Regions from separate parts of the Terribacillus saccharophilus genome, predicted to be linked through region 2. Evidence: predicted binding sites of a transcription regulator. Region 2 holds the regulator's gene; each other region holds the start of a gene.
What was found. Region 2 encodes LexA, which represses DNA repair genes until DNA is damaged. Its sites were predicted from a motif close to CGAACATATGTTCG; they were not measured.
Positions count from the first base shown of each region.

Region 1: GZ22_RS04780 (YhjD family protein) is a predicted target of LexA. The motif match lies at 3,667-3,680, and genes of this name have one in related genera.
Region 3: GZ22_RS07750 (YolD-like family protein) is a predicted target of LexA. The motif match lies at 7,293-7,306, and genes of this name have one in related genera.

Region 1 is NZ_CP008876.1:924,048-935,016, forward strand. Features, by position in the region: gene GZ22_RS04760 (MBL fold metallo-hydrolase) at 1-351, shown strand, start outside; gene lplA (lipoate--protein ligase) at 442-1,437, shown strand; gene GZ22_RS04770 (M48 family metalloprotease) at 1,488-2,657, shown strand; gene GZ22_RS04775 (competence protein ComK) at 2,786-3,310, shown strand; gene GZ22_RS04780 (YhjD family protein) at 3,258-3,647, opposite strand; gene GZ22_RS04785 (TVP38/TMEM64 family protein) at 3,847-4,494, shown strand; gene lepB (signal peptidase I) at 4,548-5,090, shown strand; gene addB (helicase-exonuclease AddAB subunit AddB) at 5,219-8,722, shown strand; gene addA (helicase-exonuclease AddAB subunit AddA) at 8,706-10,969, shown strand, end outside.
Region 2 is NZ_CP008876.1:1,393,334-1,404,302, forward strand. Features, by position in the region: gene GZ22_RS07045 (TetR/AcrR family transcriptional regulator) at 1-225, opposite strand, end outside; gene GZ22_RS07050 (SDR family oxidoreductase) at 369-1,127, shown strand; gene GZ22_RS07055 (DUF2188 domain-containing protein) at 1,241-1,462, opposite strand; gene GZ22_RS07060 (hypothetical protein) at 1,624-2,010, shown strand; gene GZ22_RS07065 (AI-2E family transporter) at 2,218-3,303, shown strand; gene lexA (transcriptional repressor LexA) at 3,657-4,286, opposite strand; gene GZ22_RS07075 (YneB family resolvase-like protein) at 4,570-5,229, shown strand; gene GZ22_RS07080 (DUF896 domain-containing protein) at 5,271-5,495, shown strand; gene tkt (transketolase) at 5,622-7,625, shown strand; gene sirA (sporulation inhibitor of replication protein SirA) at 7,783-8,181, shown strand; gene GZ22_RS07095 (YneF family protein) at 8,225-8,446, shown strand; gene GZ22_RS07100 (serine hydrolase domain-containing protein) at 8,751-10,178, shown strand; gene ytaF (sporulation membrane protein YtaF) at 10,396-10,969, opposite strand, start outside.
Region 3 is NZ_CP008876.1:1,539,013-1,549,981, forward strand. Features, by position in the region: gene msrA (peptide-methionine (S)-S-oxide reductase MsrA) at 1-805, opposite strand, end outside; gene vrrA (VrrA/YqfQ family protein) at 873-1,430, opposite strand; gene GZ22_RS07725 (DUF2584 family protein) at 1,599-1,847, opposite strand; gene GZ22_RS07730 (AAA family ATPase) at 1,861-4,968, opposite strand; gene GZ22_RS07735 (exonuclease SbcCD subunit D) at 4,970-6,121, opposite strand; gene GZ22_RS07740 (YqcI/YcgG family protein) at 6,193-6,930, opposite strand; gene GZ22_RS07745 (WYL domain-containing protein) at 7,004-7,222, opposite strand; gene GZ22_RS07750 (YolD-like family protein) at 7,335-7,667, shown strand; gene GZ22_RS07755 (L-cystine transporter) at 7,726-9,126, opposite strand; gene GZ22_RS07760 (LTA synthase family protein) at 9,316-10,969, opposite strand, start outside.

The sequences.
Region 1 (10,969 bases), 470 kb from region 2:
TTTATGAAAACGAAGCATCCAGTCCCGTGCTATGGTATGCGGATTTCGGACGGTGTCTCTGATATTGTGTATACAGCTGATTCCAGTTATTTAGAGGAATGGGCGGAGTTCAGCAAAGATGCGGATCTGCTTATTACTGATTGTAATTTTTATCAGCATCAGGATGGCGAGTCTGCCGGTCATATGAACAGCCTGCAAGTAGGCGGCATTGCGGAGCAGGCTGGTGTGAAAAATCTCTTTCTCAGTCATCTTCCGCATTTTGGAGAACACCGTCAGCTGCTGGAGGAAGCAAGCAGCGTCTACAGTGGACATGTAAAGCTAGCATATGAAGGATTGACATGGGAAGGGTAGAACCTTCCCGTTTTGTCTGAATTGCTATCATGCTGAGGATTCGGTAGAATATTAGTAGGATAAACAATTTTGACACTGGGGGTCTTTATTTTGCGTTTTATCGATAACGAAGGTATTACAGATCCGAGGATTAACCTTGCGATCGAAGAGTATGTTCTGAAAAATTTCGGCAAAGACGATACATATTTGCTTTTCTATATCAATGAACCATCCATCATCATCGGCCGGAATCAGAACACGATTGAAGAAATCAATACGAAGTACGTAGACGATAATGGCATTAAGGTCGTACGCCGTTTATCCGGAGGCGGAGCCGTATACCATGATATGGGGAATTTGAATTTCAGCTTTATCACACAGGACGACGGTAACAGTTTCCAGGATTTTGCTAAATTCACTAAGCCGGTTACAGATGCATTGAACAAGCTCGGTGTACCAGCAGAATTGAAAGGACGGAATGACTTGCTTGTTGGTGAACGCAAGATTTCCGGAAATGCGCAATTCTCCACACGTGGCTTAATGTTCAGTCATGGTACATTAATGTACGATTCAGAGATTGAACACGTAGTGTCAGCTTTGAAGGTGAAGAAAGAGAAAATCGAATCCAAAGGGATCAAATCTATTCGCAGCCGTGTAGCGAATATCTCTGAATTTATGGATAACAAAATTCCAATGGATGAATTCAAGGAAATTTTGCTTCGTTATATTTTCGATGTGAAGGATACGAAGGATGTACCACGTTACAAACTGACAGAAGAGGATTGGAAAGCCATCCATAAAATCAGTGAAGAACGCTATCAGAAATGGGAATGGAACTACGGTAAATCGCCGAGCTTCAATATTCAGCAGACGCATAAATTCCCATCAGGGAATGTTGATGTTCGTCTGGATGTGAAGAGTGGTATCATTGAGCAGATCCGTGTCTTCGGTGATTACTTTGGTGTCGGTGAAGTCGGGGAGCTTGAGGAAAAACTGAAAGGTGTCCGTTATGAGCGCGAGTCGATTCAGCAAGCGCTAGCGGATGTAAATGTGAGCCATTACTTAGGTAAGATCGAGAAAGATGACTTTATTGATCTTATGTACTAATCATCTATGAGACGACCTTCGGGCCGTCTCTTTTTTACAGGAGGAATCGGATGAGACGGGTACTTCTTGCTTATATGATCTATCTTTTAGCAATATGGATTTTCTTTCCATTCGTCTATACAGAGTGGAATGTGGATGTAAGTACATACGCAAGTATCGGTCATGCAGTCTACTTTTCCAGACTGCCGTTATTGCCGCTATTTCTTTATGTTGTTTGGAAGAACGATAAGCTGCAGAAAATAGCTGCTAGCATGGAAAAACGACTGCCTAAATTCTTCGCAACTGCCGGCTATATGGTTTTATTGACTAGCGTATACGGTATTGTTCAGCTTCCATTCCGGTTGGCGGGTTATTGGAATGCGCGTCAAGCGCAAATCAGTGTCCAGAATTTCGGGGATTGGGCAGGAGAATACGTGCTTAGCTTATTTCTCTTTTATTTGGCTGTCACAGCTGTCGTTTTCGTATCAGAGTTACTGATGAAACGATTCCGTAAAAACTGGTGGATCATTTTGTGGTTCTTGCTTGTGCCTAGTGCGATTTTCGTCGTCTATGTCCAGCCGATGTGGATTGATCCATTGTATGAAGATTTCTATCACCTTCCTGATGGCGAATTGCGTACGGAAATAGAGCAGCTGACTAGTGAGGCAGGAATTCCTGATGCAACACTGCTGGAAGTGGATAAAAGCGCCAAAACGGTTACGTATAATGCATATGTCACGGGACTGTTCGGCAGTGCTCGTGTAGTACTCTATGATACGACTGTCGACGGCTTGGCCCAAGATGAGGTTTTGTTCATCGTCGCCCATGAAATCGGTCATTATGTGCTGCATCATGTGTATTGGGGGACAGCTGGTTTTCTTTTACTAGGCTTTGTCCTCCTTTGGGTAACCAAAAAACTATCAGATAAATTTTTGGCTGAAAAACAGATAAGTGCTCATCAGCTGAGAGCAGTGCCACTCTTCCTGCTTATCCTTAGCTCTTTGCAATTTGCGAGCGAGCCTGTTTCCCTTTATGTTTCCCGAGAAATGGAGCGGCAGGCGGATGCTTATGCGCTGGAGCATGCACCTGATACAGAAGCAGGCATTCATATGTTTCAGAATATGCAGCAGGTTTCTAAAGGCGATCCAAACCCTTGGCCGCTATTCCAATGGCTCCGCTCCACACATCCATCCAACCAGGAGCGTATCAAAACAATAGAATCTTATCAGGAAAACAGGTAGAGACATTAGCTCTACCTGTTTTTTGTAAGGATTCTATTAAGAAAAGGGTATTCTCCTGTTTTCACGCCTGAAATTTTGCTATTGTAGAATCAATCCCTCTTTTCCTGCATCAGAAAGGATGTTTCAGGATGCAGCAGATAGAACAAAATCCAACCATGGCAGAACTTACGCCGCTTACAATGGCTGTACTGCCAAAGCTCCTCGACAATGGTCAAGCAGGTTGTGAAGTAATCGAGACTGAAGATAGTTTTACTTTTCGCACCCCTCCGAGCAGATTCATCGATTTGGCCTGCAAGTTCTATGGAAGTAGCTTAAAAGGAAGGCAGGCAGGTGTGAAAGATATATGTGGAATCACTCATAAGGCCCCGATATCGATAGACCCTGTCAGCGGTATGTATTTCTTTCCCACCTCTTCACCACTCTCCCATGCATGCTCCTGGATCTCTCATTCCCACATCAAGCGGATAGAAGCCGCCCCGCATCAGCGAACAACCCTCACATTTAAGAATGGCCATACACTCATCCTTGATGTTTCTTATGGATCCATGATGAACCAGGTCCAGCGTACTGCGCAATACCGATTTCTGCTGGATAAGCGGATCAGGCATTTGTGGAAGTATGGCGGGGACCAGATTGCGGAGCCTTTTGTGTAAGCTCCATCAGGATAGCCTCGACTTTCTTCCGTATTGCCGGATTAAAATAGTTACGCTTTTCCTCACATTCCTTTGTGATGAACAGGAAGGTGGTGAAGGCGTCGTTTTTCTCCGCTGTCACAATCTGCATATTACGCTGACGCAATTGAATACGCAGCTGACGGCGCTCCTCCAATGCAGTTTTCTCCATCGATTGTAATGTATGTAACAGATGCGCTTTTATCTTATGCTTTCCTTCTTCTACAATCCGGATATCCTGCTGCAGGACAACAATGGCCATTGACAGAAACAGGAAGCGGGATCCCAGCTTATATTCCGACTCACTAAGACAACGCATATGCCTTTCCTCCTAAATACGAACATGTGTTCCATTATACCCTATGCTATGCAAAGTGAAAACAGGATAGTACAGGTAATTTTCAAATGACTAACCAAATGCAGGAAAAGAAGGGATAATCCTGTCAGACTTTGCATGCTTGGGCTTTTCGTTTAGAATAGTAAAAAGATGTTTTTGCTGGGAATAGGAGAATGGTTAGATGGTCTTAGGTTTTGGATGGAACGATTTGATGGAAATGTTCCGCAATGGAACATGGGACGATTATGCGAAGTCCCTGCTTGATCGATATGAGAATCTGGGTCCTATACCCGGCATTGGGCTACCTTTTTTGGAAGCTTTCCTGCCATTTCTGCCGCTTGTTGTCTTCGTACTAACGAACACTGTAGCTTACGGTCTGTTATGGGGCTTCCTATATTCGTGGATCGGTACGTCACTTGGAGCGATCACCGTCTTCTGGCTGATACGCCGTTATCAACATACACGTGTAATCAATTGGCTGCGACATAATAAACAAGTAAATCGAATAACAGAATGGCTGGATCGTCATGGATTTGGTCCGTTATTCATTCTTTTATGCTTTCCATTTTCGCCCTCGGCTATCATCAATGTAGTCGCAGGATTATCGAGAATCAGTGTGCAGCAATTCGCTTTAGCGGTATTTCTTGGTAAAGCGCTGATGATTTTCTCAATTGCTTACGTCGGTGACAGTCTGACTTCCTTTGCGGAGAACCCGATCAAGACGGTTGTCGTAGCTGTTGCGATCATCTTGTTCTGGATGGTAGGTAAATACGTAGAAGGAAGATTGAAGAAGAAAAACGGCAAGCAGGAGCAATCACATAAGGATTAAAGCTATTCAAGCCGGGGTAAAGTGTTGCAAACACTTACACCGGAGGAAAGCACATGAAAAAGAAAAAACATTGGAAGTTTTTCTTCCTGTTTGCCGGCATCGTGCTTTTGATCTTCTTTTCCAGAGAATTAATCTTTGCAGATTATCGAGTGGAAGGGGAGTCAATGGAGCCGACCTTACAGGACGGTAACTTCCTGATGGTGAACAAGTTCATGAACGACGCAGATAGTATCCAGCGTTTCGATGTCATCGTCTTTCACGCAACAAAAGATGAGGATTATGTGAAGCGGATTATTGGAATGCCAGGGGATACAGTGGAAGTTAGCAATGACAGACTGTTTGTAAACGGTGAATACAGACCTGAGCATTATCTGGAAACGTATAAAGATGATGTCGATGGTCAGCTGACGTATGATTTCACGTTGGAAGACGTCACCGGGCGAACGACAGTGCCCGAAGGAATGCTGTTCGTAATGGGTGATAATCGAAGGGACAGCCTTGATAGCCGCTCATTTGGCTTCATCCCGATCGAACAAGTTGTTGGGAAGGTGGATGCCCATTTCTGGCCAATGTCTGCATCTGGACTTAGCATTTAGCTCCTTATCTTTGATAAGGAGCTTTTCCAATATATACAAGCGAACAAACGTGCGCATCTGTTTTCCCATAAACCGCTGAACATGATAGAATAAGATTACTAGTTTGGAAGACAGGAGTGGAGCTTAGAATGGGTGTACGTTTTATCATCGGCCGGTCTGGAGCAGGAAAAAGCCGTGCATGTCTCGATGAGATTGCAGCTAAATTAAAAAGTGATCCAATGGGATCGAATATATTTTATCTGGTTCCGGACCAGATGACCTTTCAGCAGGAGCAGGCGCTGATCAGGCAAACCGGTGTAGAAGGAAGCATCCGTGCACAGGTATACAGTCTGTCACGGCTGGCTTGGTATATCCTGCAGGAGACAGGCGGTGCGACTAAGCAGTTCATTACCTCGACAGGTGTTCAGATGATGCTCCGGAAGATTACCGAGGAACGTAAATCTGACTGGAATGTCTTCCAGAAAGCAATTGAGAAGAACGGCTTTATGGGGCAGCTGGAAAGCATGATCACAGAGCTGAAGCGCTATCGTGTTACGCCGGAACTTCTTCATGCTCAAATCCGGGAAATGAAGCAGTTTCAACAGCAGCATTCCCCTGAGGTTACACTACGGGATAAGCTGGAAGATATCAGCTATATTTATGATCGTTTGACCGCGCTTTTACGGGATAAGTATATCGACAGCGAGGATCAGCTGCATTTGCTTGCGTCTAAAATACCATTGTCGCGTTCTATAAAAGGTTCGGAGATTTACCTGGACGGGTTTCACCAGTTTACGCCGCAGGAGCTAGAGGTGATTGGTGCACTGATGACAGAAGCAGAGCAAGTGACAGTGACACTTACATTGGATGGAGCGAATCGCCACGATGTAGACGAGCTGGATTTATTTGCGCGCACACATGATACATTCCTTCAGATCAAACAGACGGCGCAGGAAAGGAATGTGCCGATCACTTCGATCGAGCAGCTCGATCCTGCAGATGGGCGCTTTGGGCATAACCCAGCTTTCCTTCATTTAGAGAAGCATTTGGAAACACGTCCAGCTCCAACGTTAAAGCAGGAAGTACCAATCACCTTGGCACAGGCAGTCCACCCAAGAGCGGAGGTCGAAGGTGCAGCGCAGGAGATAGTCACACTCGTACGGGAAAAAGGCTATCGTTATCAAGATATTGCGATACTGCTCAGACAGGCGGATGTATACCATGAGCTAATCGAAACAGTATTTGCGGATTATCATATACCTGTTTTCATTGATCAGAAAAAGCCGATGATCCATCACCCGCTGCTGGAACTGATTCGTTCAGGAATGGAAGTTGTTGATGGGAATTGGCGATATGAAGCTGTTTTCCGCGTACTAAAAACAGGTTTGATTCCATCGTCTGATGACGTTTATCCACTAACAGAGGAAGCGATTGATGAATTAGAGAACTATTGTCTTGAATATGGTATACGTTCCAGGGATCGCTGGCTGCAGAAAGAAGACTGGATTTTCCAGCGATTCCGTGGATTTGATACAACACGGCAAACTGACAAGGAACTGGAAACCCAGAAACGGATCAATCATTATCGCCGTCAGGTAGCAGAGGCGATGAAGAAATTTGATCGGAAGCTGCGGGAAGGTAAGACATTCCGTGAGCGATCGATTGCTGTATACAACTGGCTGGAACAGCTGCAAGTACCGCAGCGCCTTGAGGAAATGCAAGTTATCTTCGACGATCGCGGTGAGCTGGAAAGAGCAAGAGAGCAGGACCAAGTATGGGATAGTGTACTTCAACTGTTGGATGAAGCAGTGGAGATTGTTGGGGATGAACGCGTTTCCCTTCAAGTTTTCCGCCATACGATGGAGACGGGTTTTGAATCACTTGAATTTGCCCATATCCCTCCTAGTTTGGATCAAGTGATTGTCGGCACAATAGACCATAGTAAGGTAAGTGGGTTGAAATGTGCCTTCCTGCTTGGAGTCAACGAAGGGGTATGGCCGATGAAGCCGAAGCCTGATGGACTCATCAGCGAGGAAGACCGGGAAGTACTGGCTGTATACGGTTTACAGCTTGCGGCTGGAAGCAAACGTCAGCTGCTGGATGAGAGCTTTTATATGTATCTTGCATTCACGGCTGCAAGTGAACGGCTTTGGGTAAGCTATCCCATCAGTGACCAGGAAGGAAAAGCGAAGATGGCTTCTTCACTCGTGCAGCGCATGAAAGATTTATTCGACTGGTGCTGTGACGAGCGTATGCTTCAGGATCCAGAGGACAGCTTGGATACGGCTCGTTTTGTTGCTACTATCGATCAAAGTCGTTCGGCTCTTACGACGCAGCTTGCCCGCAAAATGCGTGGTTATCCAGTGCATCCTGTCTGGGATAGCGTACTGAACTGGTTCATCAGCCATGAGAGCGAGCATGAGCTGACAGGCAGAATACTGCAAAGCCTCTTCTATCGAAACGAAACAGAGGATTTGGCGGAAGAGACAAAAGAGCAGCTTTTCCCTAAAAAGGTGAAGGCAAGTGTATCACGCTTGGAAACCTACTATCGCTGTTCTTATCAGCATTTTGCCAAGTACAGTCTTGGGTTGGAAAACAGGCGGACTTATAAGCTGGATGCCCCGGATATCGGGCAGCTTTTCCATGAAGCATTGAAGCAGATCACAGATTGGGTTCAGCTCGATGGGCGGAATTATGCGCAGCTTAACCGGGAAGATGCAACAGGATACGCAAAACGAGCGATGGGCAACCTCGCGCCTGTATTGCAGAATCAAATTCTCCACAGCTCCAATCGGTTCAAGTATATCCAGCAAAAGCTTCAGGAAATTATCGCGCGTGCTGCCTACACGCTAAGTGAACAGGCGCGGCAAAGTAAGTTCTCTCCAGTCGGGCTTGAGCTTGACTTCGGGGAAAACCAGACACTGCCGCCAATTGAGATCACGCTGCCAAATGGCTATGATGTCCAGCTAAGAGGACGAATTGACCGCGTCGATAAAGCAATCGATCAAGAAGATCTGTTTCTTCGTATCATCGATTATAAATCCAGCAGCAAAGCGCTGAACCTGACAGAAGTCTACTATGGTCTCGCGCTTCAGATGCTCGCTTACTTGGATGTTGTTCTGTCTCATTCGGAGCAGTGGCTAGGCCTGCAAGCGACCCCAGCTGGTGTATTATACTTCCATGTGCATAATCCGCTCATTTCGCAATCGAGCAGATCACAGGTGGATATAGAGGACGAGATTTTCAAGAAATTCAAGATGCAAGGCATGTTGCTGGAAAACGAATCTGTTGCCCGGATGATGGATACATCACTGGAATCAGGTATGAGCAAGATCATTCCGGCTGGTCTGAAAAAAGATGGTGCATTCCGCGCTGGTTCCCAGACGGCTGATCAAGACACTTTCCACGCTTTGCAGCAGCATACTAGATTCTTAATGGAGCAAGCCGGCCTGGATATAACGAATGGCGGTGTGCATTTGAATCCATATCGCCATCATGATAGAAGTGCTTGTACGTTTTGTGATTTCAAGGCAGTGTGCCAATTCGACGCATCACTTGCTGGTAATAAATATCGTGCAATAAAAGATATGAAGGATGAAGATGTACTGAATAGCATCAAGAAGGAGGTGGAACGACATGGTAATGTGGACTGACGAACAGCAGCTTGCTATTGACGCCAAAGGACATGATATTTTAGTCGCAGCTGCAGCAGGTTCTGGTAAGACGGCTGTTCTTGTTGAACGGATTATCCAAAAGCTTGTGAATCAAGATGATCCGGTTGATATCGATCAGCTGCTAGTCGTGACTTTCACGAATGCAGCGGCACAAGAGATGCGCAGCCGGATTGGAACAGCTCTTGAAAAGGCTCTGGAGGCGAATCCTACTTCTCAGCATCTTCGCAAGCAGCTGTCATTACTGCAGAATGCGTCTATTTCCACGCTCCACTCGTTTTGCCTGGATGTTGTACGCAAATATGCGTATATGCTGGATTTGGATCCAGGATTCCGTATTGCAGATGACTTAGAAGCGGATCTGATTCGCCAAGAAGTAATGGGGGATCTGCTGGAAGAATGGTACGGTAAGGAAGGCGAGGAGCAAGCAGCTTTCTTTGGAGTAGTTGATCGTTTCAGTAATGACCGCAATGATCTGGAAGTAGAAGATCTGATTCTGAAATTATATGATTTTGCTACCCAGAATCCATATCCGGAGGCTTGGCTGGATCAGATGGCAGAGCTGTATAATGTATCTGCTATCCAGGATGAGAATGAACTGCCATGGCTGCAAGTGTTAAAACGTGAAGCAAATGATCAGCTGCAGGCGATGCTGCAGGAAGCAGATCAGGGTCTCGCTCTGACACAGGAACCGGATGGACCGTATCATTACGCAGAAACTTTCGAGGCTGAAAGGAAATTCATTGCTGAAGCGAAGCTCCTTGTGGAAGGAAGCTGGAATGATGCTGTAAGTTTCATTAAAGAGCAATCGTTCGGCAGACTTTCCGGTAAAAAGGTTGAATGTGATGACATGAAAAAATCGCAGGCAAAAGCGCTGCGTGATTCTTATAAAAAGAGATGGGGCAAGCTTTCTGGCGATTGGTTTGCTCGAAAGCTCGAAATCTACTTATCAGATATGATTGAGCTTTATCCGTCGATCCAGCAACTTGCATTGCTAGTCAAACAATTCCGCAGCCGTTATCAATTAGAGAAAAGAGAGCGGGCATTAGTCGATTTTTCGGATTTGGAGCATTTTTGTCTTGAGGTGCTGATAGACGAAAACAGCACACCAGAACAGATTATTCCATCAAGCATTGCCGAAAGCTATCAGAGTCGTTTTAAGGAATTATTATTAGATGAATATCAGGATACTAACCTAGTACAGGAAACACTTGTTACATTGATTTCTGACCGTTCAGGCAGCGGTAATATGTTCATGGTTGGAGATGTAAAGCAGAGCATTTATCGCTTTCGTCATGCAGAGCCGACATTATTCCTAAATAAATATAAGGCTTTCTCTGACCCGGAACATCCAGCTATGCGTATTGATTTGGCCAGCAACTTCCGCAGCCGTCAGCAAGTGCTGGACGGGGCTAACTATATTTTTCGTCAGCTTTTCTCAGTAGACGTCGGAGAAATGCAGTATGAAAAAGAAGCAGAGCTTATTTATGCAAACAAAATGTATGATGACCTGAAACAGGATGACACCGATGTTGAACTAGTTATCATTAATCGTGATGGTACAGAAGAAGCTGAAGATGCTGACACCGACACGGAAATGGTGGAGGACCTGGAGAAAGCGCAGCTGGAAGGGCGCGCGTACAGCAGGATGATTCAGCAATGGATCGGCCACGATGGCCATGGTGCAATGAAGGTTGTCGATAAATCCACACAGCAGCAGCGCGATATTCAATATCGGGATATTGTCATCTTGCTGCGCTCCATGACTTGGGCGCCGGCAATTGTGGAGGAATTGAAGCAGCAAGGCATTCCGGTATACGCGGAGCTTTCGACAGGATATCTGGAGGCCATCGAAATCAAAGTGATGATGAGTGTGCTGAAAATCATCGATAATCCACTTCAAGACATACCGTTCGCAGCCGTTTTACGTTGTCCTATTATTGGTCTAAAGGAAGATGACCTTGCAAAAGTAAGACTAGCAGATCAACGAAGCAGCTATTATGAAGCTGCGAGGGCCTACGTTCGTACTGCAAATGATGAGATTTCTATAAAAATCGAACGGCTGCTGGAGTGGCTTCGGTCCTGGAGAATGGAAGCAAGGCAGGGTGCATTATCAGCTTTGATTTGGTCAATCATGAGAGAAACAGGCTACTACGATTTTGTTGGTGGTATACCAGGCGGTAGACAGCGTCAAGCTAACCTGCGTGCTCTTTATGATAGGGCACGGAA
Region 2 (10,969 bases):
TTCATTATAGGATTCTCTTAAATCCATCATAATCTCCTCGAAAAATTCCTTAAAGACATCTCCAACTTCTTGATAATGAAAATAAAATGTCCCTCGATTGATATTTGCTAGCTTGCAGAGTTCCGTTACTTTTATCTGAGGTAAAGGCTTCTTTTTTAGCAGATTTGTTAATGTAAGATGTATATTCTGTTTTGTTTTTAATACGCGCAAATCATTTTTATTCAAAATAAAAGCCCCCTTTATTAAACACTTTTTTTGATTTTGTACTATATTATACAATTTGATTTTTTCTGCTGATTGAATGCGGTTACAATTATATATTATTATTTTATCGAACAATTGTACATTAACTATGGGGGATGAATGATATGAGATTAAAAGATAAAGTGGCAATCGTTACAGGAGCAGCCTCTGGGATGGGGAAAGCAATAGCAGAGCTTTACGCAAAAGAAGGAGCAAAAGTAGTTGTATCTGACTTTAATTATGAAGGCGCCAAAGCAGTTGCTAAGGCTATTGAGGAGAAGGGCGGCGCGGCAATTGCGAATCGTACTAATGTTGCTGAGTCAGCGGACTTAGAACAATTATTCGCAGAAACAAAAGGAGCGTTTGGTAAGTTAGATATTTTGGTTAATAATGCTGGTATCATGGATGGAATGGAGCCGGTGGGGGATATCACGGATGAGAAATGGGATCGCGTATTTGCTGTTAACACTACTGGTGTTATGCGTGCAATGCGTATTGCTACGAATATCTTCTTGGAACAAGGCCATGGCGTAATCGTAAATAATATCTCAGCTGGCGGTTTGCGCGGTGCACGTGCCGGGGCAGCATATACAGCTTCTAAACATGCAGTAACTGGATTGACGAAAAACACGGCATATATGTACGCTCAATCTAATATCCGGTGTAATGGAATTGCTCCGGGTGGTGTAGAGACTAACATTAGTGCCTCTATGACAAATATCTCTGAATTTGGAGCTGGCCGCCAAATGACTGGTAATGGTACAATGCCGCGTGTAGGAAAACCAGCTGAAATAGCTCAACTTGCTCTTTTCTTAGGTTCTGATGAATCGAGCTTCGTAAATGGGCAAGTAATAGCGGCTGATGCGGGATGGATTGCATATTAATAGAGCATAAAAGAATAAAAACTAGTATAACAAAACCTGAAACTATCTTCAGGTTTTGTTATTTATTCTGAGATTATAGGTATTTAGCTTCTTATGAGACGTTATGACTTTGTTCAACCTCTCGGTGGAAATGGATCATTGCCATATGAATCTCGTTCCCGAATTCTTCCGTCTCGTCCGTGAATGAAATGTTCCCCTTTAGTTTTCTTAGCTAGTTCTTTCCCATAATCCATTGCTTCCTTTTGCGTATCAAAATTGCCTGAAGTATGCTTTGCTCCCTCTTTCTTGACCTGCCAATTTCCGTTTCCGTCTGGGGTAGTATGATAGTTTGACAATATTGCACCTCCAATAAAATGCTTATAGAGTCTATACCACGGATTGCTGTATTTAATTCAGTTCTCTAACTTGTCACTTATTTGTGAAATAATGTACAAACTTTTCAAGAAATTAAAAGCTGATATGTGAAATAATAGAACTATATTAAGGAGGAGATCAAATGCCAAAACTACGCGTTACATTATTTCATGAAATACTGGAACAGTTAGAAGCAGACCAACTCCAAGGAACGAAAGCAAGAGAGTACCGATGTGCTGTCGGAACGTGTACACCATACGATGTCGTGCATCATGCGGAGGTTCTTCTGCAAGAAGGGTTCATTTCAGGTGTGGTAACAAACTCTAAAGATTACAGAGATGTTTTCGTTGACGATATTTTAGTAAAAGGACATGAATTGTTAGCTTTGATGGGTAATCAGCGGATTCTAGCGGGAGCCAAGCAACTGTTAGGGGAGACATACGAGAAAGCGACGCCGGGTATTCTTCTCGATGCCCTTAATTTAGCAATGAAACAACATAAAAGCATACAGGAGGAGCTTGCCGTCTAGGCAGGCTTCTTATTGTTTATAGCAATATAGACTTCAGACATACAAGAAAAAAATAAACTACAGAAACCTTCTTTTTTATCGTTGCATCGAATGTATCTCGTGAATATCCAAACTCTGTTCCTTAACAAATGCTTACGAAAGATATGTTTTTTTGAGTAATACGCAGGGAAATGGAATAGAACTTCTATTCAAGGGATGGTACATAATATGCTGCAAAAACGATGGTTTCAGAGTTTGACAGCAGCGGTACTGATTTTGACAATCATACTGCTGTTAGGGAAGGTAAATTATATCTTCACCCCGTTATATGAATTTGTAAAAGCAATAGCATTTCCGCTTATTGCAGCGGGCTTTTTGTTTTACATCACTAGGCCGTTGGTTAAATTACTGGAACGGCTAAAGCTGCCGAGGTGGTCGGCAATTCTAATTTTATTTCTGTTGATTATCGGAATTGGATATCTAGGATTTCGTTTTATTGCACCGATAGCACAGGATCAGATAGCTGCACTGTCCGAACAAGTTCCTGTTATAGTGGAGCATGCTGAATCTCTCGTAGAGAACGTGGAGGATAATTATTCAGCCGTTCCAGATCAGATAAACAGTGCAGTGCAGAATTTCTCCAATAATTTAGAAAACTATACAGAACAAGCGTTAAGCTATCTCACTAGTTTTCTTTCAGGTTTAGTCAGCTTCACAGTAGGTCTGATCCTTATACCGTTCTTTTTATTCTTCATGCTAAAAGATGGAGATAAACTAAAGCCATTTTTAACAAAGTTTTTTACAGGACATAAGTCCGAGAGCTTAAAAGAATTATTGCGAAAACTAGATCATACTTTGTCTAGCTTTATTCAAGGCCAGTTTATCGTAAGTTGCTGTGTCGGAGCGTTATTATATATAGGATATCTGATTATAGGATTGGAATACTCCTTAATCTTTGCTTTAATCGGTTTACTGTTAAACTTCATTCCTTTCCTTGGGCCGTATCTTGCCGCTGCTCCTGCTGTGCTGGTTGCATTCTTCCAGGACCCTATGCTTGCTGTATGGGCAGCAGTAGTCATGTTCATAGCTCAACAAATCGAAAGTTCCTTTATTTCACCTAATGTGATGGGGAAAGTATTGAAACTGCATCCGCTTACCGTCATTTCACTATTGTTGGCTGCTGGTAATATTGCTGGTTTTATCGGTTTGTTACTCATTGTTCCGATTTATGCAGCATTCCGCACGGCTGTTACTCATTTCTATGGAGAGTGGAGGAAGTATCACTTTGGCAGAAAGATACAAGAAACAAACTAATATCTAGCTTTCTTCTATAACTGAATGACGAAAACACAAAAGAGGAGCTTGCCATGTAGGCAAGCTCCTTATTTATACCGTTTTTAGCGTTCTTTAAGATAATAATCGTCCATACTGTGTTGTTCTCTGCGGTGGCTTCTTGTATATCCGCATTTACACGAATCAGTAACACTATCAATCTTATGACGGCCTCGCAACTTGCAGAAGAGCTTATACAACAGCTTCACAACACCACCCGCTTTCTAGCTTTTGGTAATATCATAATCTAATATACCCAAAAAATATGTCGAAAGAAGGCTAAAAGTATGTAAATTCTATGAAAAAAATAAAAAAACCGGCCGGAGCCGATTTTTTTATTGAATGGAGCGATATAAGCCGATTACTTTACCAAGAATGCTAACATTATCCAAAATAATAGGATCCATCGTACTGTTTTCTGGCTGCAGTCGGATCTGGTTTTCTTCCTTGAAGAAGCGTTTCACTGTTGCTTCATTGTCCTCTGTCATCGCAACAACAATCTCTCCATTTTGAGCAGTTTGCTGCTGTTTGACGATGACCATGTCTCCATCTAAAATACCAGCTTCTATCATACTCTCACCAACAATAACCAAAACAAAGATATTATCATCCGGTCCTACTAGATGGCTAGGTACAGGGACATATTCTTCTATATTCTCCACTGCTGTAATTGGAATACCAGCTGTTACTTTCCCGATTACCGGAGCGTAGTTTGCCTCGCCGCGAGGAATATCTGTTTGTTCTTCACTATCTAATGATAATACCTCGATAGCGCGCGGCTTTGTAGGGTCACGTCGGATAAGGCCTTTTTTCTCTAAGCGGGAAAGATGGCCATGAACTGTAGAACTTGAAGCCAAGCCAACTGCTTCGCCAATTTCTCTAACGGATGGCGGGTAGCCTTTATCGAGTACCTGCTCCTTTATGTATGCTAGAATCGCTTCCTGTCTTTTCGATAGTTTTATCATGTATCGAACACCCCGTGCATATATTTTTATTACATACAGTATACCATGATAGATTGCAATATACAAACATCCGTTCGAAAAAAAGCCTTGACTAGAACCTATGTTCGTATATAATGGAATTAACAAAGAGAACGCACGTTCTTGAAAACGGAGGGGTCTACCATGTTCAAAAAACTAGCAAAATCAGATCTATTCTATTATGTGCTTTTCGGCTTCACGCTTTTCTTCCTATACTTTACACTTATAATGAGCGTCTAATTAGTCGAAGTGAGAGGGTACATCAATGAAAGCAGTCATCTATTGCAGAGTAAGTACAGAAAAGGACGAGCAAGCAAGCTCGATTGAGCGTCAGCGCGAAGAGCTTATCAGTCTTGCTGCGTCCTCCAACATAGAGGTTATCGATATCATCGAAGAGAAACAGAGCGGTTATGAGATCGAACGTCCGGGAATTTTTCGCATGCTGGATATATTTACAGCACATGAAGCAGATTGTCTTCTCATTCAGGATGAGACGAGGCTAGGAAGAGGCAATACGAAGATCGCCTTGTTCCATCATCTTCAGAAGCTGGAGGTCAAGGTGTATACGTTAAGCCAGCACGGTGAATTCCAGCTTTCAGAATCAGATGGTATGGTGCTCCAGATCGTTGGTATTGTCGAGGAGTATCAGCGGAAGATTCATAATATGAAAATTAAACGAGGTATGAGAAGGGCAATTGAGGCCGGATATGATCCAAGTAAGAATTTGAGCAACCAGCAGGCTGCACCTGGCAGAGAGCGGATTGACTTTCCGATTCAAGAAGTAATCAGGCTGCGAAACAACAAGCTTACTTTCCAAGAAATCAGCTCTGTTCTGCGCGGTATGGGCTTTAATGTATCAAAGGCGACCGTACATAGAAGGTACCAGGAGTATCTTTCGCTTGAATCGGAAGACGCTAGCGGGTAACATAGGTATATTAACTCTAATGCTTAAAGGAGCATATACACATGTTAACTAAAGATAAATTAGCACGCCTAAATGCGTTAGCAAATAAAGCCAAGGCAGAAGGACTCAGCCTTAGCGAACAGAAAGAGCAAAAAGAACTAAGACAGGAATATCTGGGAAATGTACGTTCTTCATTCAAGAACCAGTTCAAGTCGATGACGGTTATGGATCGTGAAGGCAATGACGTTACACCAGAAAAAGTAAAACAATTACGTGATGAGAAATAAGAAGGGACGGCTGGCTCTATGCACAGCCTTTCCCTTCTTTTTCTATATATAAATCCTTGTTAATCTGAGGATTTTTGTATAGGATGAACAAGAGTACATAATTTGTTAGATGAAAGGGATGTTTACATGGTTCAGACTACAGAATTGCTTTCCATTAATACAATTCGTACGTTATCAATCGATGCAATCGAAGCAGCGAATTCCGGCCACCCAGGTATGCCGATGGGTGCAGCGCCGATGGCTTATACGCTTTTCACCGATTTCATGGCTCACAATCCGAAGAATTCCCACTGGTTTAACAGGGATCGTTTCGTATTGTCTGCTGGACATGGTTCCATGCTATTGTATTCCCTTTTACATTTGTCAGGATACAAAGTATCCATCGATGATTTAAAATCCTTCCGTCAATACGGTTCCCGTACACCAGGACATCCGGAAGTCCATCATACGGATGGTGTCGAAGCGACAACTGGTCCACTTGGACAAGGTATCGCGATGGCTACCGGTATGGCGATGGCAGAGGCACATCTTGCGGCGAAGTATAATAAAGAGGACTTCCCTGTCGTAGACCATTACACATACGCAATTTGTGGTGATGGTGACTTAATGGAAGGTATTTCACATGAAACAGCTTCACTTGCAGGTCATCTTGGCTTGGACAAGCTAATCGTGTTGTACGATTCCAATGATATTTCTCTTGATGGTGATCTTCACCACAGCTTCTCTGAAAACGTAGAGGATCGCTTCAAAGCTTATGGCTGGCAAGTTATCCGTGTCGAAGAAGGTAAGAATGTAGATGCAATTCGCGAAGCAATCAAAGAAGCGAAAGCAAATACAACTCAGCCAACTTTGATTGAAGTAAAAACAGTCATCGGATACGGTTCTCCGAACAAATCAGCTAAAAGTGCTTCTCATGGCTCACCACTAGGTGTGGATGAAGTAAAACTTACGAAGGAATATTACAAGTGGAAACATGAAGATTTCTACGTTCCAGATGAGGTTTATGCTGATTTTGAAGAGAAGGTCGTTAAAAACGGTGCTGAAGCAGAAAATGCTTGGAATGAGCTATTTGCGAAGTACGAAGAAGCTCACCCTGAACTTGCTAAAGAATTATCTACGGCAATTAAAGGAGAGTTACCAGAAGGATGGGCAGATACGCTTCCAACGTATGAAGAGGGCAAAGATAAGACTGCTACTCGTTCTGCTTCTGGTAAAGTATTGAACGCAATCGCAGATGCTGTGCCTAGCTTGTTCGGCGGAAGTGCTGACCTTGCAGGTTCGAATAAAACATTGCTTGCAAAAGAAGAGAACTTCTCTAAAGCGAACTATAGCGGACGCAATATCTGGTTCGGTGTGCGCGAATTCGCAATGGGTGCAGCATTAAACGGTATGGCACTTCATGGCGGATTGAAAGTGTACGGTGGTACATTCTTCGTATTCAGTGACTACTTGCGTCCGGCTATCCGTTTGTCTGCACTAATGGGAACACCTGTGACTTACGTATTGACACATGATTCTATTGCAGTCGGAGAAGATGGCCCAACGCATGAGCCGATCGAACAGCTTCCGTCACTTCGTGCAATGCCAGGTTTGAGTGTTGTTCGCCCAGCAGACGGTAATGAAACACAAGCTGCTTGGAGACTGTCACTTGAATCTGAAAAAGTTCCAACTGCACTTGTATTGACGCGTCAGGATCTTCCTACACTGCCATCTACGCAGCAAGCTGCATATGAAGGCGTGAAGAAGGGTGCTTACGTTGTAAGTCCTGCTCAGAAGGAAACTGCGGATGTTTTGCTTCTTGCTACTGGCTCAGAAGTACAGTTGGCTGTACGCGCACAAGAAGCGCTTAGGGAACAAAACATTGAGGCTTCTGTCGTCAGCATGCCTTCATGGGATCGTTTCGAGCTTCAAGAGCAATCCTATAAAGATAGCGTCTTGCCTCCTGCAGTGAAGAAACGTGTTGGTATTGAAATGGCTTCTCCGCTTGGATGGGAAAGATATGTTGGCGATGAAGGCAAAGTAATCGGTATTAATACTTTCGGTGCTTCTGGCAACGGAGATAAATTGATTGAAGCATTCGGCTTTACTGTTGAGAATGTTATTGAAAAAGTAAAATCCATCTTGGATTAATGTGAAGACCAGCCTTGGAATAAGGCTGGTCTTTTTCTTATATGACAAAATTCGAGTAAACTTTCGCAACTTCGTGCCTCTTTGCAACACGTTCCGAGGGATTAAGCATCGTTCCTGACGTATACTATTCTTTCAAAGGAGAAGGAGGGACAAGCTTATGAAAGAATACTTCGTCTATTGGGTAAAACACGAAATTTATTTCCGCTATTTTTATAAGTCGGATATCCTCTATCGTTTTTTCCTCTCCAGTCAAGTGGAGGATACTGTATACGTTCAGGAGCAGCTAGATTATATCACCTATGATTTCTCTCCTGGAGCGCCACTTCAGCAAGCTCTTTATCAGGATGATAGCGTTCATATAGAGACGGATCAGCACTATCTTCGAGTAGTCTGCGATTCCTTGACGACTGCCGAAGAAACGGTCTTCTCAGAGCTCCGCCACTTCGATTCTTCCTTTTTTATTATTGAGCCAGCAGCCAACAACTGCGGCTGGATTGCTCCTATCATAAAAAATGACTTGCAATCACGGGTTCATCTATTGTATTCTTCCTTTTGATTGTCTATACTAGATTAGAGATATTTTGAAGGAGGAAGCCAATATGAGTCCGATCTGGGTCGTACTTATAGCACTGGCTGCATTGATTATCGGCGTTGCACTTGGATTTTTCATTGCCAGAAAGTACATGATGAACTATCTTAAGAAGAACCCGCCAATTAATGAACAGATGCTTCGTACAATGATGATGCAAATGGGTCAAAAACCATCACAAAAGAAAATCAACCAAATGATGCGCGCAATGAATAACCAACAAGGTAAATAAGCAATTATTTCTATATAGCTTTGACGTTTCAAGTTGGCGATTTGGCATTGCAAACAAGGGATTTGATTACTGATAGAAGTGATTAAAATCCAGGAACCACTTTTTCTGCTGAGAATTTAAGTAGAGAGGGTGGTTTTTTGTTGTTTTATAATGCTTATAAACGACTTGGATCATTTATACTAAAGTCTTTGTAACTAATATCCGTCTTAAGTCTTAGAAAGTTCCATTCTAAGGATTGATGGAAAATCAACTTGAAATGCTTAAAATGAACTTGAAGACAAGATAAAGAGAGAAGGGTTTACCCATGAAACAAGGAACAAAAGTACATAATTTCGAACAATATAGCGATGATATTTTGAAAAAATACAAAGTACCTGGTTTTGCGATTGGATTAGCTAAAGATGGTGAATTGTGTTATGAAAAAGAGTTTGGACATCGTGACATGGAAGACGAACTTCCATTATCAGCAGATACCGTTTTTGGAGTCGGCTCGATAACAAAGGCCTTTACAGCTACTAGCATCCTTCAGTTACAAGAGAAAAGAAAACTGTCTGTAAAAGATCCAGTCATTAAATTTTTACCTGAATTTAAGACGCCGAATGAAGAGCAAACAAAACAAATGACGATTCATCATTTTTTGACGCACACATCGGGTATGCCGCCATTACTTACATTAATAGGTGCAGTTAAGAGAAGCATGGAAAAGGATCCGAAATTCGGGGGAGAGCAGCAGCAAGATAGCCCTTTGGATGCGATTCCTGAAATTGATACATACGCAGATTTAATGAATTCTATCGCAAATACAGAATTTACTCTCCTAGGAGAGCCGGGAACCGAATTCAGTTATTCCAATGATGCCTATGCTCTTTTAGGTGCAATAATTGAACGGGTAAGCGGTATGTCATACGAACAATATGTGCGAGAAAATATTTTAGAGCCTGCTGGTATGCATAACAGTGGTTTTCAATACAAGAATGACTATGAAGATATAGCTGTTTTATATGATATGCGAATGCAAGATGGCGAAGAAATTGTATTCCGGTCCAATAATCCTTGGGACGCTCCAGCAATGCGTGCAGCAGGATTTTTAAAATCGACAGTGAATGATATGCTCAAGTTTACAGAAATTATTCGGAACAGCGGAGAGATTGGTCGTACACGTATTCTGTCCCCTGAAAGTGTGGAGTTGATGACAACACCGCACATCAAATGTGCTCATGGGAGTTTTTACGGTTACGGTTTAAATATCATTCCAGATTTCTTTGGATATAAACTTATTCATCATGGCGGAGATATGAAAGGGGTAACAGCCCAGATGAATATCCTGCCTGAACTTAATCTAACTGGTGTATCTCTTGCGAACTTAGCAGGAGCACCATCTTCGAAACTGCTTTTCAGCGCATTTTCCACACAGCATTTGGATAAAGACATCGATGCATCATACTTAAACGTGGGGACTGCAGACTTATCTCTTGAAAGTTTAAAAGAATATGAGGGTACATTCATATCAGGTGACGGTATGATGAATGAATTTTATGTAGAGGATGGAAAGCTGCATCTAGCAACCGCAGGAATGCCTGTTGTAGTACTTGATCCAATTGGAGATGATCAGTTTTTACTTACCCTAAGGGAAATGGATTCTACGATTCGTTTTGTGAGAGATAACGACAAGAAGATTTATCGGATTGAATTTGTATTACGGCAGATTCCCAAGGTAGAGATAGGGATATAAAGGAATCCATCAATGCTCTGAAATAAACAAGAGAGATGAAACACCTTTAAAAAGTGTTTTCAAAAAACATCGGTATAAGTTATCCACTAACGAAGATCAGAAGGTAGCAACTTCTATTTATAATGGCTTGAATGAACGAGAAGTTCAGTCAAGTTAATACATCATAAAAATCCCCTTTCCTAATTTGAGGAGGGGATTTTTGGTGTCTGTGTCGATGTTATAGCATTTTTATAAGCCCGAGAGCTATCAAGAGAAATGGAGGTAAAAGTACTACTTGTTGCATCCATTTTATTTTTGCTAAAATTAAGCCTGATTTAATCCCAAAGAATATAAATATACCACTCATTAAAGATACTAATATAGCAGTTATAAAGGGGGAATAATTCCCGACCATAGTAGCTCCGATTCCAGCACCAAATGCATCAAGTGAAAGGGCAAAGCCTAGTATTAGAGATTCTTTTGCTGAAATTGTACCTGAGCGGTCCAGATCTGCCATTTGTGGTTTTTTAAGTATTGTTATAAACAAACCAAATCTTTTTATCTCGAGCTTCCATTCTTTTTCTTCCAATTTACTTTCTAATTTAGAATTCTCTTCAGTGAATTTATTCTTTTTTGATCCAAGAACATTATATAAGCTAAATAATCCTATCGAAATTAAAATTAAGCTCCCGAATATTTCTGCAACACCAGAGGGTATAAGAGAACTTAATACACTCCCAATGGTCATCGACGTCAAAACCATAACTCCAGAACAGAGCATGATAATTATTAACGCTATGAAGGAAATGCGG
Region 3 (10,969 bases), 150 kb from region 2:
TTTCAGTTGACCTTACTTCTGTCCGAACCATTCCGTGTGAAAGATCCATATTCTCTTTCACTTCGTAGGAATCAAGCGGTCTTGTAAAGCTTGGCCAACCGCAGCCAGCGTCATATTGGTCTCTTGAAGAAAACAATGCTTTGCCGGATATGACATCCACATAGATTCCTTCTTCAGTATTATTCCAATACTCGTTTTCGAAAGGACGCTCAGTGCCATTCTCCTGCGTAACATGATATTGGATCGGAGTCAAAGTTTCTCTCAGCTTCGCTTTGTCCTTTTTAGGAGACCAGTTCTGCTTGATGAAATCTTCCCGACCGGAACCACGCTTGTACATCTTATAATGGTACTTGTTCTTTTTGTAATAATCCTGATGTTTCTCTTCTGCCGGATAAAACGGCTTGGCAGGCAGGATCGGGGTCACGATATCCTTCTGGAAACGTCCGCTCTCCTGCAGCTTCGCTTTGGATGCCTCTGCCACTTGCCGCTGCTGTTCATCATGGTAAAAGATTGCTGTTTTGTATGATTCTCCACGGTCGTGGAACTGACCGCCAGCATCTGTCGGGTCAATCTGCTGCCAAAACGTTTCTACCAGTTTCTCATAAGAGAAAATATCTGGATCAAAAGTAATTTGAACGGCCTCGACATGACCAGTTGTGTTCGAGCACACTTCCTCGTATGTGGGATTTGGTTTGTCGCCGCCTGTGTACCCGGAAACTACTGCTTCGATCCCAGGGCGCTCCGTAAATGGTTCGACCATGCACCAGAAACAGCCACCTGCAAAGGTAGCGTGTTGTAATGCCATAATAAATCCCTCCTTCATCGTATGCTATATATTTTCCTCTTTTGCGGAAAAAAATCAAGTAGCACGCTTAAATATACATTTTCGGAAGGGACTTTCCAGATCCAGATCCGCTTTTCTTCAGTTTCTGTTGAGGTGGTGCTTTTTCTTCCTTAGAGATAGGAGTCAAGGACTTGTTGCCTTCCTCGCTTTTATCCTTATCCTGATTCTCATCCTTTGCTTCTGTCTCAGATGCTGTTTCCTCATCGTCTTCGTCAAAGTTAATGTCCTTCAAAGCTTTCATCATTTTAAACATGGAAGGCAAGTTCTTCACCATCGGTCCGTACTCCTGTACCATCGGCATGAAGGACTCAGCTGCTCTTAGTGCGCTTTGTGTATGATTCAGCATGTCAAGTAACGATACTCCTCCAGAAGAACTGCTGCTAGCAGGAAGAGCTGCCCTCGCCCCAGTTTGTGCGCCTCTGCTTCCACGTCTCAGAATCTTTTGCAGAACACCAGGCAAACCGCCTGATGTACGCTGAGGCTGAGGCTGCGGTGCAACTCTTTGATGGGAAAGAAATGGGTCCCTTCTTACAGGTGGCTGCCCTCGTCGCCCGAAAGCGGAAGGACCGAATAGATTTCTTGCCATTCACATACCTCTTCTCACGTCAATATTTCTACCAGTCTACGCAAGTAAGAAGTCTTTTGTTCCATTCTATTCCGTATGAAGGCAATATATTTCCCTCTTTCAGCTCCTATTTCCCGGGCAAGCGCAAAATTCCCCCTCTATCTCCTTTTATAGCAGGATAATATGTCGTTAATTGACGCTTGATAACGAAACAAGCTGATACGTACAAATAGTTTGCTCCTCTTTCAACGTCAATTCGACAATGATTGCTCTGCCAATTTCGTCGGTATCTTTCGCACGCTTGATATCAATCTGTTGATGAAGGGGAAATATATGATATCCCTGCAGTTTTAGCTGAAAAATATTTTCTTTGCTGTCAATTCGTTTTTCTTTTCCTTCTGTACGCAGAACTGTTTCAAAATTGATTGGTGTTCCCAAATTGTCTTCCTCCTTATTGGAAAATAAATTTAGCAGATGACCCCGTCGGTGAAGTATCAATCTGCAGTTTTGTATGAATCTCTTCTTTCAGCTGTGGTACGTGAGAAATAATGCCGAGTACACGATTGCTTGCCTGCAATCCTTTCAAACTGTCAATCGCCTGCTCAAGTGACACTTCATCCAGTGTACCAAAGCCCTCATCAATGAATAAGGTTTCAAGTTCAACACCGCCTGCATGCGCTTGAACTACATCAGACATCCCAAGAGCTAGAGATAATGCTGCTTTAAAGCCCTCACCGCCGGATAATGTCTTAACTGGGCGTTCTTGTCCAGTGTGATGGTCAATTACTTCAAGATCCAATCCGCTTTGGGCACCTCGTTTGGCAATTTGTCCGCTTCGTTTAAGCTGATAGCGGTGATCTGTCATTTCCTCTAATCGAATATTTGCCTGAAGAATGATTTCATCCAAGAAGCTGGTTAGAACATAGCGCTCAAAGGAAAGTCGCAGACTGTTATCTCCTTTTGCCAAATTGGCTAGTTCGCCAATATCGTAATACTGTGTTTTTTGCTCTGCCGCTTCTTCCTGAAGACGCAATAAGGAAGTCTTAATATCTTCATGATGAGAGGCGTAGCTTTTTGCCATATTCAAGCTGCTATTTTTTGCTTCGAATACTTTCTCGGCTTCTATCACTGCTTGCTCAAACAGATTTAAATCTGGCTTTTCCTTTTTATCGGTTCGCTTGAGCAGTGATTCGATCTGTTCAGAAACACTGCGGCGCTGCTGTTCATGCTGTTCCAATTCTTCCTGAAGCTTTCTTACGTCCAGCTCCGAACCGCTGGCTTTATTGAAAGATTCCGTATCAGAAAACCCTGCTTCTTCGAGCTTAGCGAGAAAGTTTTTTTCCTCCCGTAAGTAAGTTTGCTCCAAATCTGCTGTGAATTTTGCAGTTGATTCCAGAGCAGCTGCAATTTGCTGTCTGCTTCTGGATATTTCCTCGAATTGATGCTGCAATGCTTCCCATTCGTTAATTGCCGCTTCGATTGCAGCTTCTTCTTGCTTGATTTGATGTTCCCACTCAGAGTGATCCTGCAGTACTTCAGGCAGTTGTTTGCGTTGATAACTTATTTCTGCCTCAGCGCGAGTGTACGTTTCTTCTAGTGTACGCAGATCGTTTTGGAGCTCTTCTGCGGCCTTTTGCTCTTGTTCAAACGTTTGTTTAAGCTGCTCAAGTGTCTGTCTCTTCTGTTCCAGCTGCTTGCGCTCTGCTTGCTTAGCACGAAGGGAGCTAGTTGTTTGATCCTTTTTCGTTTGTATATCTTGTTTTAATCCATCCAGTTTTGCCTGATCATAAGAAGCTTCTCCGGTAATGTTACGGTATAGCTCATCTGTCACCTGGCGGATGGCTTGCCCATTCGATTTTGCTTCTACATATTTTTTCTGTACTTCATCATATGCACGCTGGGCATCTTCAAGCATCATTCTCTTTTGTTTCAGCATCTCAAATGATTGGATATGCGTTGTAGTCTGAGCCGGTGATGGATGCTCGGTGGATCCGCATACTGGACAAGGTTCACCAGATGCAAGCTGTCCGGCAAGATGTGCAGCGTGGTGGGCCGCCTGAGCTTCTTCCATCTCGGCAATGTCACGCCGCAGTTGCTGTACAATGTTTTCCTTTTCCTGCAGCAGTTGTTTGGTCTGCTGATAAACGGTGCGCATTTCTTGTAACTGGTTGAAAGCATTTTTCAATCGCGCAGCTTCTTCTAATTGTCGTTCAAGTTTCTCTAGTATTCCCTGTTCCTCATAGAACGCTTGAATCAGTACGGCTTCCTGGCTTAAGTCTTGTTCCAGTTTATTTTGCTGGCTTTTCTTCTCTGTGTGTGACTCTTTTAACATATGCAAACGCCGCTGCTTATCTTCAAGCATCTTCTGAATGCGTGTTAATTCTAGTTTCTGCTTCTCATACTCTTTCCACTTTTCAAGCTGCTGTTTTTGCAGCTGCAGTTGTTCCTGCCGGCTTTTCCGCTGCGGTTCCAGTTCTTTTGCTTTTGTATAAGAAGAGGAGATAGCGGTATACTGCTTCTCTAGCAGATCTTTTCTTTCTTTCGTCTCTTGCTGGGCTTTTGCTTGACGCTGCCACTCCTGTTTACGGGTGACGAGCTGCTGCTCATACGGCACTAAGCGGTTTGCGCGCTCCATATCCTGAAGACGCTGCTGTTTTTGTTTTATATCAGGAAGTTTCTGCTCAAGCTGTTCTTTTTGAACGAGCGCTTGCTCTAACTGTTTGAACGTGTCAAGAAGCTGCTTTGCTTCATAATATTGCTGCTGGCGTTCCTGCCAAATATTCTTATGCTGTATAAGTTCCAGTTCGCCTTGGCTAACAGCTTCTGTAATAGCATCAAGCTCTATTTGCAGCTTCTGCATTGTCTCGGGTACACTGTCTGTCTCAGCGGGCTCCTGTGTACGCCATTCGATTTTGCTGATCTGCTGCTGTTCTTTCCATTCCGTCTGCTGCAAACTTTCCTTTAATTGTTTGGCTTCGTCCTTCAGCGCATCTGTCATTCGTTCATAAAAGTACGTGCGGAAAATGCGTTGGAGAATTTCTTCTCGTTCTTTACTATTCTCAGAGATGAGTTTCCGGAATTCCCCTTGAGGAATCATGATCATTTTACGGAATTGTTCATAATCGAGTCCAATCTTCTCTTCAATTGCCTCGTTCACTTCCTTGATCCTGGAGGTGATCAGTACCTGCTTTCCATCTTTCCACTCATAAAATTCTGCTCTTGCCGGATCATCCGTAAACCCGTCTCCGCGTTCTTTCTTTTTCTGCTGCTTTGGATAACGAATAACTTCATATTCCGTACCGCGGAGCGCAAAACGATAGCGTACCTCCGTCGTTTCACCTGGCGCTGCGAAATGGCTGCGAAGGGAATCTTGATCACGGTCACTTCCGCTGGCGCGTCCATACAAACTGTAACAAATCGCATCAAAGATCGTTGTCTTCCCTGCTCCGGTAGGACCAGTAATTAGGAAGATAGATTCTGCTCCTAGTTCTCGAAAATCGATCGTCTGCGGTTTATGATAAGGACCGAAAGCGGTCATGTTTAATGTTATGGCACGCATATCAGCTTCTCCTCTCTTGCTCGACTAGACGCTGGATGACCGCTTCCATATGAGTCTGACGGTGTTCTGGTATGGCTTCACCTTTCATTTCCTCATAAAAGGCAGCAAACAGCTGCATATGCGACAAGCGCTGTTTTTCCTTAATTTGCTTGATGTCGGACATTGAACTGGCTCCAACCTTTGCCTTACGTTCTAATCGAAGAATATTTGGGTAAAGTTTGCGGAGTTTTCCCATTGGATCCAGTAGCTGCCCGTCATCCAGTAGACGTATATGCAAATAATCGTCGGGATTTCCTGCTGCTCCTTCCATCAATTCATCAAAATATCCTTCCACAATGCGCATATCCCGTTCTGGTGTAAGATCAATCTTTTGAAATGATTGGAATCCAGCAGCATCAAGCTCCACAATCGTCACTGATTTCTTATGATTTGCCTCCGAAAAGGAATATTTGAGCGGCGACCCACTGTAGCGTATATGGTCACTGCCGATCCGCTGTGCTTGATGTAAATGACCAAACGCCGCATACGTAAACGGCTGGAAAAGAGCAGCATCCACATACGGACTTCCGCCGATCATCGAGAGCCGTTCCTCTGAATCTGATTCCATACCGCCTGCCAGGAAGGCATGTCCAACAAAAATATGACGTTCTGCCATGTCATACGTATCGGTAATATAGGAAACGATTCGCTCCATCGCCCGCTGGTGAGTAGTAATGCTGTCATCTCCAAAGAATGCACGTACATCAGCAGGCTCCGTATATGGAATAAGATGAAAATGCACAGGGCCATGTGCATCTTCCAGTGTGACTGGAATCATACCAGGCCGCAGCTTCGTTTCGATATACAGCTTACTCGCCTTAAACAGCTGGCTGCCGAAATCGAGACGATCCGGGCTGTCATGGTTGCCGCTGATGGACAATACAGGTATTTCCTTATCCCCGATCAGCCAGTTCCATGTATTGTTCAGCAGTTCCACTGCATCGCGGGGCGGAATAGCCCGATCATATAAATCGCCTGCTACGATGATCGCATCAGGCTGTTCTCTATCAATTATCGTTTTGATCTGCTCCAAGATAAGAGCTTGATCTTCTGTCATATGTACGCTGTTGACGATCTTACCAAGGTGCCAATCAGCGGTATGCAATAGTTTCATACGAATTCCTCCTGCTATTATTCTAGCATGATTTAGAAAAGGGTGGTATGGGAAGAACCGGTAGGAAACTGCTAATCTTGCTTTCTTCTATGAAAAGGACATTTGGAGGGAGAGCTATTGTCATCATGGAGAAAGTACTGCTTCCATTCAAGATTGTCCTTATTGCCGTATGCATTCAAATCAGGGTGAATGTCACTAGAATCGTATTTGAGGATCCGTTCCCGAATTTTCTGTTTGATGCCAGCTGCAGCTTTCGGTTTCGATTCGAATGTTTCCAGCACCCATCTTGGCGTTACGGCTAACAACATACAAGGGAAATTTCGGCTTCTCTTATTAGAATGCGCTGGCGTGGCACAATACATGAAATATTGCTCTCCGCCAAAACAATATTCCCATAATGCATTTGCAGGATCATTTGGGATGTGCATTGGCCAGCTCTGTGAATCGTGGGCTGTCGTTTTGCTGAGCAAATTCCAAAAAATATTGAAATAAGCAGGTACATCAAGGTGTTGCTCCTGCTGTTTTGTTGTATCAAAGAATATTATCAGGGAAGTATAAGAACCAAATTCCTTTGCTTGCTGTCCGTATGTGTGCAGAAAATCCGCCAGTTGTTTAGCTGCATCTTCTGTTGTTGGATCAACGGCAAATCCATAACGGAATTGACCAAGCCTATGCCCTACCGTGGCCGGTATGCAAGGGAACTGGGATTGCTGATCGGATAATTTATTATGGAAGGCAAGTATTGCTTCTTGCTGCCAAGAAGTCTTGGGGTGATTTTCAGTAACACAGCTGTCGTACAAGATCGTCATCACATGTTCTCCTTTTCCTGGGTTAACCCTCAATACTTTATTCAGGATGGAGATAGCAGGTGAATGACAGGTATCATGAGGACATACGCCACATGTTCCGCTGTGGCTGGATGGCAAGAATTCGATCCATACGGAAGGTGCGCAGCTGCTTGCGCAAATAACAATACCCTGTTACGGATGCTTCATTGATTCGTTCGATCTTTACTTGGCGTTTCGTCAAGGAACCGTCCTTTGCCATATAAATTATTGTAACCTGCTGCTCAACGAATTTTGCCAATGCGGCTCTTTCCATTAAGATCCCTGCTTTCTGTATCATTCATATATTCATTATATACGAACGCGCGTTCTCTGTCACTTGAAAAAGAACATACGTTCGATTATACTATTTACAGGAGGAATGACGTATGGTGAATGATCGAGGAAAAATCAAGTGGACATCTTTAATGCTTCCTGAGCATGTGGAGATGCTGCAGCAGATGGGAAGAGATATTGGAAAAGCCAAGCCGCCGATCATGGATGAGCAGCAGCTGGAAGAACTAGAACAAAAGGTGCGCTATATCCAGGTAGGTAAAACGAAAGCCAATATGTTGTACAGAAAAGGACCCAATGTGGAACATGCGTCAGGCATCGTTACAGGGCTGAAGCAGTTTGAGCAATACTTACTTTTGGATACAAAGAATAGCTTGTATCCTATCCGCATTCCATTCGACCATATTATAGATATCACATTCCAATAAAAAAAGCCGCTCCTAGATGGAGGCGGCTTTTTTCGTATAATATAGCGATAAACTAGCTTTAACGTGCCATGTTTTCCGTTGGTGTTTCATTGGAAGCATATGTTTTTGTGTCCAATTCACCTAGCGTTCGGCTGGTAACAAGTCCTGATACCATCGATCCGCTAACATTGAGTGCTGTACGCCCCATATCAATCAACGGTTCAACCGATATTAATACACCAGCTAAAGCTACTGGCAAATTCATTGTAGAAAGAACAATCAAAGAAGCAAATGTTGCTCCTCCGCCTACTCCTGCTACACCGAATGAGCTGATCATAACAACTAGTATTAGTGTTGCAATGAATGACGGTGATAAAGGATTTATACCTTGAGAAGGCGCAATCATAACCGCAAGCATAGCAGGATAGATTCCAGCGCATCCGTTTTGTCCGATTGTGATACCAAATGATGCCGAGAAATTGGCGATTGACTCTGGTACACCCAGTTTATTTCGCTGCGCCTCAACATTTAGCGGCAGGGTACCGGCACTCGTACGGGAAGTGAAGGCAAAAGCCAGTACTGGAAAGACTTTTTTAAGATACTGCTTTGGACTTAGTCCCAAAACAGCTAGCACAATTAGATGAACAACGAACATCGCAATCAGCGCGACATAAGAAGCGATAACAAATTTACCTAACGTTGCGATTGCATTAAAATCACTGCCTGCGACTGTCTTTGCCATCAAAGCAAGTATGCCGTATGGCGTTAAACGCAATACCAATGTAACGATACGCATGACGAGACTATGCAATGCTTCAATTAATTTTTGGAAGAAAGCAGCATGCTCAGGAGTCTTTCTCCTTATCCCGAGGTAAGCTACCCCGACAAATGCTGCAAAAATAACAACTGCAATCGTGGAAGTAGGTCTTGCTCCTGTCAAATCCAAGAAAGGATTAGCAGGCAGGAATTCTAATATTTTTTGCGGGACTGTCGTACTTTGTACTTCAGTTAAGCTTGTTTCCAAATCTTCACCGCGTGTTATTTCCGCATCACCGGCAGTTATATCAATTGCTTTCAGATCAAAACCTGCAGCAGCTGCAATACCGATTGCAGCTGCAATTGCTGTTGTTACCATCAGTGTACCGATCACAAGTCCGCTTATCTTTCCAAGATTAGAAGACTTCTCTAGTCTCGTGAAAGCAGCTACAATCGATATGAAAACTAGCGGCATGACGATCATCTGCAAAAGCTTCACATAACCGCTTCCCACCAACCCGAACCAATCATTTGTCATGACGATGGTTTCAGAAGCCGGATCATAAACTAACTGCAGTATAACTCCGTACACAATACCGAGGCCCAATCCGGTCAGTACTCGTTTGGAAAAGGAAATATGATTCTTTTGCATGTAAAAGAGTACGCCGATTAAGGCTAAAAGAATAATAATGTTCACAACTGTGAATAAGTCCAAATAAATCATCCCCCTTATAAAATTATATAATTCCAATCAACTAAGTATGAATTGACCTTTTACACAATACCATGATGGAAAGATTATGTAAATATGAAACTATAATTCAGAAATAAGCAGTTAAGGTAATGGATACCGTAATAATTTATGAATTCACACCAACAAAAATCCGGTTCCCATAATAGGAACCGGATTTCGTCAATCAGCGAAACGAAGAAGATCACCATTCAGGATAGCATCTGAATAATATAAATCTTTATTACGCTTTTCAAAATATGGAGAGCATTTTTCCATTTTTGACTGTTCAGCTGAAGTCTTATCATAGCAAAGCTGTTTTGTGTAGATGACATCATCTGAAACAAAATCACCATCTCGGAAAACAACGAATGGATCACGATCAGGAGCTAGCAGATCTTGGCCGAAATTTGGATAAGCAGCCGTATCCACGCCAAGGAGATGCAAGATGGTTGGCTGGATATCAATCTGCCCTCCAGGACTATGGAAGGTTTCTCCCTTCTGTCCAGGTACGTGTATGATCAGCGGGACCCGCTGTAAGTCAAGCTCTTCCGGTGTCGAAAGATCCTCATCCAAATACGATGCTATTCCATCATAATAGTTCTCTGATATACCATAATGATCACCAACGAGTACAATGATGGAATCTTCGTATAATCCGGTGCGTTTTAGTTCACCGAAAAATTCTTTAAGTGCTTCATCCTCATATCGAACTGTCTGGAAGTAGCGGTCCACGACATCCAGACCTGTGTCTGCTCCCTCTATAAATATATCCTCTTCATCCAACAGAAATGGGAAATGGTTTGTAAGCAGCAGGAACTTACTGTAAAACGGCTGCTTCAGTTTTACAAGATAAGGCATGGATTGCTCGAGGAATGCCTTATCCTTTATACCGTAATTAATGGAATTTTCTTCGGAAACTTGATAAGAATCCTTTGAGAAGAAATCATCATAGCCAAAAGCATCATATGCTTCCTCCCTGTTCCAGAAACTGCCGACGTTGCCGTGAAACGAAGCGCTATGGTATCCGTTTTTTGAAAGGATTTCAGGCATAGCAATAAACTCATTTTCCGGCCGCCTGACATAGACAGATCCGCTTGTAAGCGGATAGAAAGACTGATCGAACATGAATTCAGCGTCCGAGGTCTTTCCTTGAGCAGTCTGGTGATAAATCTGATCAAAATAGAAACTTTCTCCCATCAAGCTGTTCAGGAAAGGAGTGATTGCCTCTCCTTTCACTTCTCTGCCGATGACAAATTGCTGTGTGGATTCCAAGTTAATTAAGATGACATTCTTGCCTTTTGCAACGCCAAAATATTCTGATGTGATATCTGTGTCGGCAGCTTCTAAGTACGCTGCTGCCTTCTTATAATCCTGTTCTGTAGCAAACGTACTGCTGAGCTCTGCGCGCGCCGTTTGGTAAATATCATAGCCGTGATAATATACTGGTCCTAATGTGCTCACCATTGCTGACCGATTATAACTGCCATCATGCTGGTCTCCTCCGCCGATAAAAGAGCAGCCGACATTGATGGCTATTAATAGCGCAGTGCTCACAGTGAGTATACCCTTTCGTTTCCACTTGAAAGGTAGGGAATGCGGACGTTTAAAGATCCACCATAAAAGAAGAATCACGACATCTGCGAAAAGCAGTAAGTCCAGTGGATCCATCAATTCAGCAGTGCTTTGACTGAGTCCCCCGACATTTTTGAACTGAAAAAGAATAGGCAGTGTCACAAAGTCGATATAAAAACGAAAATACAGCAAATTCCCGTACAGAATACCAGTTATGATGATATGTAAAATAAGGTAGGCGCCAGCGCGCAGTTTCCTGGCA